Regions from separate parts of the Mesorhizobium sp. LNHC229A00 genome, predicted to be linked through region 1. Evidence: riboswitches for the same ligand, from Rfam matches in the RefSeq annotation. Region 1 holds a riboswitch; the other holds the start of a gene.
The links. A riboswitch is a leader RNA that binds a small molecule or an ion and turns the genes downstream of it on or off. The one in region 1 is predicted to bind cobalamin.
Positions count from the first base shown of each region.

Region 2: it holds a riboswitch for cobalamin, as region 1 does, so the genes downstream of both, X742_RS167795 (CbtB domain-containing protein) here and bluB (5,6-dimethylbenzimidazole synthase) in region 1, are expected to answer to the same signal.

Region 1 covers NZ_AYWQ01000008.1:70,340-74,704, reverse strand. Annotated here, with positions in the region: gene X742_RS152165 (TetR/AcrR family transcriptional regulator) at 46-654, shown strand; gene X742_RS152170 (hypothetical protein) at 744-1,727, shown strand; partial or broken gene bluB (5,6-dimethylbenzimidazole synthase) at 1,844-2,449, opposite strand; cobalamin riboswitch at 2,521-2,703, opposite strand; gene X742_RS152180 (histone deacetylase family protein) at 2,881-3,807, shown strand; gene X742_RS152185 (exodeoxyribonuclease VII small subunit) at 3,811-4,062, shown strand; gene X742_RS152190 (DUF2277 domain-containing protein) at 4,154-4,365, shown strand, end outside.
Region 2 covers NZ_AYWQ01000001.1:368,812-373,176, forward strand. Annotated here, with positions in the region: gene X742_RS167805 (MFS transporter) at 1-484, shown strand, start outside; gene X742_RS167800 (aromatic ring-hydroxylating dioxygenase subunit alpha) at 625-1,791, opposite strand; cobalamin riboswitch at 1,934-2,133, shown strand; gene X742_RS167795 (CbtB domain-containing protein) at 2,169-2,348, shown strand; gene X742_RS167790 (CbtA family protein) at 2,364-3,167, shown strand; gene cobU (bifunctional adenosylcobinamide kinase/adenosylcobinamide-phosphate guanylyltransferase) at 3,160-3,675, shown strand; gene cobO (cob(I)yrinic acid a,c-diamide adenosyltransferase) at 3,677-4,285, shown strand; gene cbiB (adenosylcobinamide-phosphate synthase CbiB) at 4,282-4,365, opposite strand, start outside.

The sequences.
Region 1 (4,365 bases):
GTATGTCAATTGGCATACGACGCGTATGTAGATAAGGCCAGAAGCATGCATCGACCGCGCAAGGAGATGATCGCCGAGACACGCGCCAAGCTGATTGCCGCGGCGCGCCAGGCTTTCGGCACCATCGGCTATGCCGAAGCGTCGATGGATGATTTCACCGCGTCGGCCGGGCTGACGCGCGGCGCCCTTTATCATCACTTCGGCGACAAGAAGGGGCTGCTTGAGGCGGTTATCGCCGAAATCGACGCGGAAATGGCGGCCCGGGTGAATGAGGTCGCGTCGCGGGCGCCGACCCGCTGGCAGCATTTCGTCGACGAATGCACCACCTATATCGAAATGGCGCTGGAGCCGGAAATCCAGCGCATCATGTTCCGGGATGGTCCGGCTGTGCTGGGCGATCCGGCACAGTGGTCGAATGCCAACGCCTGCGTCGGTTCAATGACCGATCATCTGACCGCGCTGCAAGGGGAGGGGGTGGTCGTCCCCGGCGTCGATCCGGAGTCGGCAGCGCGGCTGATCAATGGGGCGAGCAGCCAGGCTGCGCAGCGGATCGCCAATTCGCCAGATCCCGAAGGGACCTCGAAAATGGTGGTGGCCGCGTTCAAGCAACTGCTCGAAGGCCTGCTGAAAAAGCCGGAAGCGCTTTCAAGATGAACCTCCATGGCAGTCCCGCCACCACCTGCAATTGACAATAGCCGGTTTGAGCGCATCCTCTGCAGCCATCTCTGAGGGGAGATTCGGGCATGTGGGATTTCGATATCGGCAGGTCGGTGTCCATCATGATGCGGACCTGGCCTTTCATTGTCTTTCGCATGATCGTCTATTTCGGCATCACGCTGGCCTACATCATGGCAACCGGCACCGGCGCATCCGTCGGCTATGGCGTCGGCCATATTTCCACCGATCCCGACGGACCATTGTCTTTTGCGATGTGGGGCGGCGTGGTCGGTTTCGGCATCGTCTCGATCGCCGTCTACTGGATCCGCGAATACATCCTCTACGTCGTCAAAGCGGGCCATATAGCCGTCATGGTGCATCTGATCGACGGCCATGATGTTCCCGACGGCCAGAACCAGATCGCCTACGCAAAAGAGATCGTGACCGAGCGTTTTGCCGAGGCCAACATCCTTTTTGTTGTCGACCAATTGGTCAAGGGCGCCATCCGCGGCATCACCGGCCTGCTCGGCGGCATCGCGGCCTTCCTGCCTATTCCTGGCCTGAGCGGACTGGTTTCGTTCCTCAACACTGTGATTCGCCTGTCGCTGACCTATGTCGACGAGATCATTCTTGGCTACAACATCCGCATCAATTCGTCCTCGCCGTTCGAAACCGCGCGCCAAGGCGTCGTGCTCTACGCCCAGAACGGTAAGACCATGGTCAAGAACGCCGTCTGGCTGGCGGTCATCATGTGGGCCGTGTCGTTCGTGATTTTCCTGCTGATGCTCGCTCCGGCAGCCGCTATTCTTTACATCATGCCCGGGCAGCTCGCCGGCTGGGCTTTCGTGCTGGCAATCGTCTTTGCCTGGGCTTTCAAGGCGGCCTTCATCGAGCCCTTCGCCATTGCCTGCCTGATGCAGGTCTATTTCAAGACCATCGAGGGTCAGGTCCCCGATGCCGCCTGGGACGCCAGGCTGGCCGAAGCTTCGTCGAAGTTCAGGGAACTCAAGGACAAGGCGCTCTCCACTTTCGGCGGTTCGCGCTGGGGCACGGCCGGCGCGACGAGCTGATCGGCCGGGCTCGCGGGCGCACCGGCGACGGTGCCGAGGCGCGCCACTGCTGATTTGAGCGGCGCTTCGCCTTGCCCGCGAAAAGTCTCGCTCATGATCAGCTCGGGCAGCGGCAGCCGCCGGCCCCAGCCATGCGTTTCGAGGTCCGGCTTCGGTGCGAACTCGGAAACGCGGCCGACGCAGAGATAGGCGATCGGCGTCACGTGATCGGGAATCGCCAGCAGGCTTTTCAGCGCTTGCGCCTCGATGATGCTGACCCAGCCGACCCCAACGCCCTCGGCACGCGCGGCCAGCCAGAAATTCTGCACCGCGCAGACCGTGCTGTAGAGATCCATCTCCGGATTGTGCCACCGCCCCAACGGCGAGCCTTTCGAGCGCTCGCGGTCGCAGGTGATGCAGATGTTTAGCGCGCTTTCGCAAATGCCTTCGAGCTTGAGCTTGCGGTAGAGCGCCTGCCGTTCTGCCTCTATTTCAGGCAGTTCCCGTTCTCGCGCGGCCAGGAACAGGTCGCGCACCTCCGCCCGCCGCGCGGCATCGCGGATGACGATGAAGTTCCAGGGTTGCATGAAGCCGACCGATGGCGCGTGGTGGGCGGCAAGCAGCAGCCGCGCCAGCACCTCGTCGTCGATCGCCTCCGATGTAAAATGGCTGCGGACGTCGCGCCGCGTAAACATGGCACGGTAAACCGCGTCGCGCGCACTCTGGTCAAATCCATCGCCCATTTGAGCGGTCATGGCTTCCCGCATCGCGTGTCCCCTTGCGATTGCAATCGATGCCATCCGCCTGACCATGCGGATGACGATGCCTGCCAGGCCGGTCTTCTGGCTCGGGATCAACCCGCGTCCGGTGCCTTCCCGTCATCGACAGTGGCATCTACCGGCGCGGTCCCCCTCACAGCGTTGGGCACGCCACGGAGTTCAACCGTGTTCCCGATTCTCCCGCCAGGGCATTTGTAGCCAAGTGCAAACACTTGGCGTCGCGGAATGCGGCTAAAACAAACAGACCGGCAGGCACCAGGCAGTAGCGGCAGTCTTACTCCGAAGGGCCGACGACGCCAATGCCCGCAGCGACATGAATGGACGCAGGTTCGATTTTCCCCAGCGATCAAGCCGCAACGCATGGCCATCACGGCGCCGGGGCACTAGATAGGGGCATGGCCACCCGTCTTTACACGCACCCGATCTTTCTCGAACACATCACCCCGCCCGGTCACCCCGAGCGGCCCGACCGCCTGCGCGCCATCGAGCGCGTGCTCGACGACGAAGCTTTTGCCGCGCTTGACCGCGTCGAGGCACCGCAAGGCGACGAAGCGACCATCCTCTACGCGCATCCCGCCGATTTCGTCGCGCGTGTCCGCGCCGCCATCCCCGACGAAGGCATTGCCCGCATCGACGCAGACACCACCGCCAGCCCGAAAAGCTGGCAGGCGGTGATTACGGCGATCGGTGCCGCCAATGCCGCCGTCGACGACGTCTTTGCGGGCCGCGCCGACAACGTCTTCGTCGCCGCCCGTCCGCCCGGCCACCATGCCGAAAAGACCACTGCCATGGGCTTCTGCTTCTTCAACACGGCGGCAATCGCGGCCCGCTACGCGCAGAAGAAGCACGGCGCCGAGCGCGTCGCCGTCGTCGACTGGGACGTGCATCACGGCAATGGCACGCAGGATATTTTTTGGGACGATCCCTCGGTGCTTTATTGCTCGACGCACCAGATGCCCCTTTATCCCGGCACGGGCGCGAAGAGTGAAACCGGCGCCGGCAACATCGTCAATGCGCCGCTGGCGCCTCGGACCGGCAGCGAGGTGTTTCGTGATGCGTTCCTGTCGCGCGTGCTGCCGGCACTCGACAATTTCGCGCCGGATCTGATTGTCATTTCGGCCGGCTTCGATGCGCACCATCGCGACCCGCTGGCGGAAATCAATCTGACCGAGGACGATTTCGACTGGGCGACCGGCCAGCTGATGCAGCGCGCCGCAATCCACGGCGGCAACCGGCTCGTCAGCCTGCTCGAGGGCGGCTACGATCTGCAGGGATTGGCATTTTCGGTCGCCGCCCATGTCGGGCGACTGATGAAAGGATGAATGATGACCGGTGAGATCAACGAAGACGTCAAGGCGATGAGCTTTGAACAGGCGCTCGACGCACTGGAGAAGATCGTCGATGATCTGGAGCGGGGCGACGTGCCGCTCGACCAGTCTATCCGGATTTACGAGCGGGGCGAGGCGCTGAAGGTCCATTGCGACCGGCTGCTGAAGGCCGCCGAGGACAAGGTCGAGAAGATCAGGCTGTCGCGCGACGGCAAGCCGGTTGGAACCGAGCCGCTCGACGCGGACTGAGTCCGGAGCAGCCTTACCGATTTTTGGACACGATCATCATTGAGGATACAGTTCGTCCCGATTGAAACGGACAAGAGGAGATACGGAAGCGATGTGCAGAAACATCAAGACCCTGTTCAATTTTGATCCGCCGGCAACTAACGACGAAGTCCGTGACGCGGCACTGCAGTTTGTCGGGAAGCTGAGCGGCACGACGCGGCCTTCTGCCAAGAACCAGCATGCGTTCGATCATGCGGTCGAAGCCATCGCCGCATCCGCACGCGAATTGCTCGATTCCCTCGAAACCCACCAGCATCCGCGCAA
Region 2 (4,365 bases), on a different contig from region 1:
CGTCTATGGACCGCTGTTCATGGTCATCACCGGCGAGGGCGAATTGGCTGGCGGCCTGCTGGTCTCGGCCGGCAACGCGCTGCTGTTCATGGCGATCTTCTGGGGCAAGGCGGGAAAGCGCTTCGGCGGCCGCAGGACCATGACATTTGCCTATTTCGCCATGTCGGCGACGTTGCTGGCGGCCGGTGCCGTGGGCGTAACCGTGCCGCTGCTCACCGGCGCCTTCCTGCTGTGCGGCGCCTTCTTCACGATCGCGCTCGACGCGCTGGGTTCGACCGCCTTCATGCGCTCGGTGCGCTCTTATGAGCGCGCGCAGATGGCTGCGGTCTACCGCACCTATCTCGATTTCTCCGAACTGACGCCGCCGCTGGTCTATTCGGTGGTGCTGGCCTTTTTCGGTCTGGGATCGGTGTTCGTCACGCTCGCACTACTGGCCGCGTTTTGCGGCTTCGTGACCTGGCGATATCTGCCGAAGTCGCTGTAGGTATGTCGATATTCAGGTGATGCCGGCCTGCGAACGGCAGGTTTGCGCGCTTCCGGTAATCACGTACCCGAAAGTACGTTCCGTTCCGGTTCTCGACCTCCGCCCTTCTCGGCTTGGCCTGACCTGAATGTCGACAGACCTCATGTCACCGCGGCATGGCGCTCGCGCACCCAATCGTGGAAGCGGTGCAGGTCGTACTCCTCGGGCATCAGCACGCCAGCTGTATGACGCATCGAGCGCAGCCCCTTCTGGTTGACCTCGCAGATCGCCGCGTCCTCCTCCAGCACCTGTGTGCCGAAGGCGACGATGTTGTCGATGTCGGTCTCGGCGAGCGCCTCGGGCGCGAACAGCCATTCTGCGGTCAATTCGGTCTGTTCGGGACCGAGCGGCGTAAGCCGCACAGTCCTGACATAGTCGACATGGCCGACGATGAACATGGACGGCAGGCTGGTGGCATAGGTCTGACCGGCGCTGCGCTCCGCCGGCGTCAAGCTCGGGAAGACCGGCCCGTGCGTCTGCCCATCACGCGACCATGTCTCAGCCCCGGCGCGCAGGCCGCCTGAAAATTCCGGCGCGTCATTGTCGGCGTGGCGGAGCCATTCGGGATCGTCATGCCGGCTCATCAGGCCGCGGCCATAGATCGGCACCAGCCGCGACAGGTCCTTGTGGACGCCCGGGCAGTGCAGGCACTCGTTGAAGTTTTCCCAAAAAATCTTCCAGTTACAGTTCATCACCTTGTGCAGCACATGGCCCGATACCAGCGTTTCCAGCGGCCAGTTGCCGAGATCGCCGGAGGCTGGGTCGAAGGAGGATTGCGCCGAGCCGGCGTCATCTTCCGCCAGATTGACGAAGACGAAGCCCCGCCACACCGAGAGCGCGACGCGATAAAGCGGATGATCGGCCTTGTCGAAGCCGTCAGGCAGCGATTTCGACGGCACGCGCACCAGATCGCCACGCAGCGAATAGGACCAGGCATGATACGGGCAGGTGATCAGCCGCGCCTTCAGCCGGCCCTCGCTTTCCTGGCAAAGCTGCGAGCCGCGATGCCGGCACGTGTTGTGGAAGGCACGCAACTCGCCGGTGTCGTCGCGCAGCACGAGGATTTCCTGCATACCGACGCGGAAGGTGCGGAATGCCAAAGGCTGGGCAAGATCGGCCTCGCGGCAGACGAGCAGCCAGTCCCTGTACCAGATGGCGTCGAGATCGCGCTTATAGTTGTCCTGGTCCCAATAGGCCGATGAGGGCAGCGTCGGCTCGGTTCGAGTCAGGCCGTTATAGGGCTCGCGCTCGCTGGCATTGGGCTGCATGGCTGGCTTCCCGTGAGGGTGCCAGCCGACACCCGGCCATGAAGTTTGTCAATCGGGACGGGGTGAGGGCAGCTTCGCCGATACGACGCTCCTGCGCTGGCGGTTGTCGGAATTTGGTTTGCCGGGCGCGGCGAATTTCCCTATAGTCGCCGATGTCGTCGGTTCCTTTTTGGAGCCAAGAGGGAATGCGGTGCGGGGAGGAATTCCTGCCCAATGCCGTGGCTGCCCCCGCAACTGTGTGCGGTAGTCCTCTCCATATGCCACTGAAGATTTTTCTTCGGGAAGGTGGGGAAGGGCGCTTATCCGCGAGCCAGGAGACCTGCCGGCGACAGGAAACTGACTTCGATGCCCTCGGGTGGAGGGCGAAAGGACAAGACATGACTACCGCTTCCGTCTCCCTCGGCGCCTCCGTCTCCTCGCAGTCGCGTTTCATGCAGCTCGCGCTCGCGGCGCTGCTCGGCATCTTCGTCGTCGGCTTTGTCGGCTTCTCGCATATCGATGCGGTCCACAATGCTGCCCACGACTATCGCCACTCGATGGCGTTTCCCTGCCACTAACGAGGATCCGACATCATGAATCTGTTTCGCAACGTCGTGTTCGTCGCGGCGATCGCGGGGCTTGTGGCCGGTGTCGTTCTCGCCTGCATGCAGGCCTATGCCACCGTGCCGCTGATCCTCAAGGCCGAAGTCTACGAAAAGGCCGGCGGCGGCCACCACCATGATCACACGGCCGCACCAGCGGCGACCAATGACGCGATGAGCACGGTGGCGCCCGCTGGGAATGCCACGAGCTCTGCCGCGCCCGCGGGCACCGATGCCATGGCACCGGCGGAGGAAGACGAAGGCTGGGCGCCGGCCGACGGTTTCGAGCGTTTCGCCTTTAGCGTGGTTGCCAATATCGTCACCGGCATCGGCTTCGCGCTGGTCCTGGTCGCGGTTTCCGAGTTCTTCGGTGGCGTCGGCAACTGGCGCCAGGGCGTGTTCTGGGGCTTGGCCGGCTTTGCCGTGTTCACACTGGCACCGGGCCTCGGACTGCAGCCGGAACTGCCGGCAATGCCGGCGGCCGATCTTCTGCCGCGCCAGATCTGGTGGACGGCAACGGCGGCCGCGACCGCGATCGGCCTAGGCCTGATCGTGTTTCGCAGATCGTTGCCATTGACCATCCTCGCCGTCTTGCTGATCGTCGCGCCGCATGTCGTCGGCGCGCCGCAGCCCGACAGTTTCGAGACGCCGATCCCGGAAGGCCTGCACCATCAGTTCGTGGTGGCGGTGACGGTGACCAATCTGGTCTTCTGGCTGGTGCTGGGCGCGATCGTGGGCGTGGTGCGCCGGCGCTTCACCGGCACGGCGACCAGCATGCGCGACAGTTTTGCCTGATCGCGGCAGGCTGACCTTCATCATCGGTGGTGCGCGCTCCGGCAAGAGCGCGCACGCCGAAACCCTGGTGACGGCATTGGCCTCGCCATGGGCCTATATCGCCACGGCGCAAGCTTATGACAACGAGATGCGCGAGCGCATCGCGCTGCACCGCTGGCGGCGCGGTGAGGGCTGGTCGACCATCGATGCGCCACTCGACCTCGCCGAAGCGCTGGAGGCGTCGCCGGACGGTCAGCCGGTGCTTGTCGACTGTCTGACGCTGTGGCTGACCAATCACATGCTGGCCGATCACGACGTCGATGCCGCGTGCCGACGGCTGGCGGACGTGCTGTCTCGGCCGCGCGGACCGTGGTTCGTGGTGACGAACGAGGTCGGGCAGGGCATCGTGCCCGACAACGCGTTGGCGCGCCGGTTTCGCGATGACGCCGGCCGACTTAACCAGCGGGTCGCGGCAGTGGCCGACACGGTGCTGCTCATGGTGGCGGGGCTCCCGCTCAAGGTGAAGTGAAATGACCGACGACAAGGATGAAGAACGCCATCGCGCCAAGATGGCCAAGCGCAAGGCGGTGCAGGACGCCGAGGTTGCGGGCAAGACGATGGAGAAGGGATTGCTGATCGTCAACACCGGTCCCGGCAAGGGCAAGACCACGGCCGCCTTCGGTCTCGCGCTGCGCATGCTCGGCTACGGCAAGCGCGTCGGCGTCGTTCAGTTCATCAAGGGCAAATGGCACACCGGCGAGAAGGACGCCTTTGCCGCCTTTGGCGACCGCGTCGTCTGGCATGCAATGGGCGAGGGTTTCACCTGGGAGACCCAGGACCTGAAGCGCGACATCGCGGCCGCCGAGGCCGCCTGGGCCAAGGCCCTGGAATTGATCGACGATCCCTCGATCAGCCTTGTCGTGCTCGACGAGCTCAACATCGCGTTACGCTACGATTATCTCGCTCTCGACAAGGTGGTTGCGGCGCTCAAGGGCCGGCGCGAGGGTCTGCATGTCGTCGTCACCGGCCGCAACGCCAAGCCGGGGCTGGTCGAGGCTGCCGATCTGGTCACCGAGATGGGCGTGACCAAGCATCATTTCTCGGCGGGCGTGAAGGCGCAGCAAGGCATCGAGTTCTAAAAAACCAGAACAGCGATCAGCGCGACCAGGCCGAACAAGCCGATCAGCAGGTAGTCCGCGACCCGGTAAAGCTTGAGCGC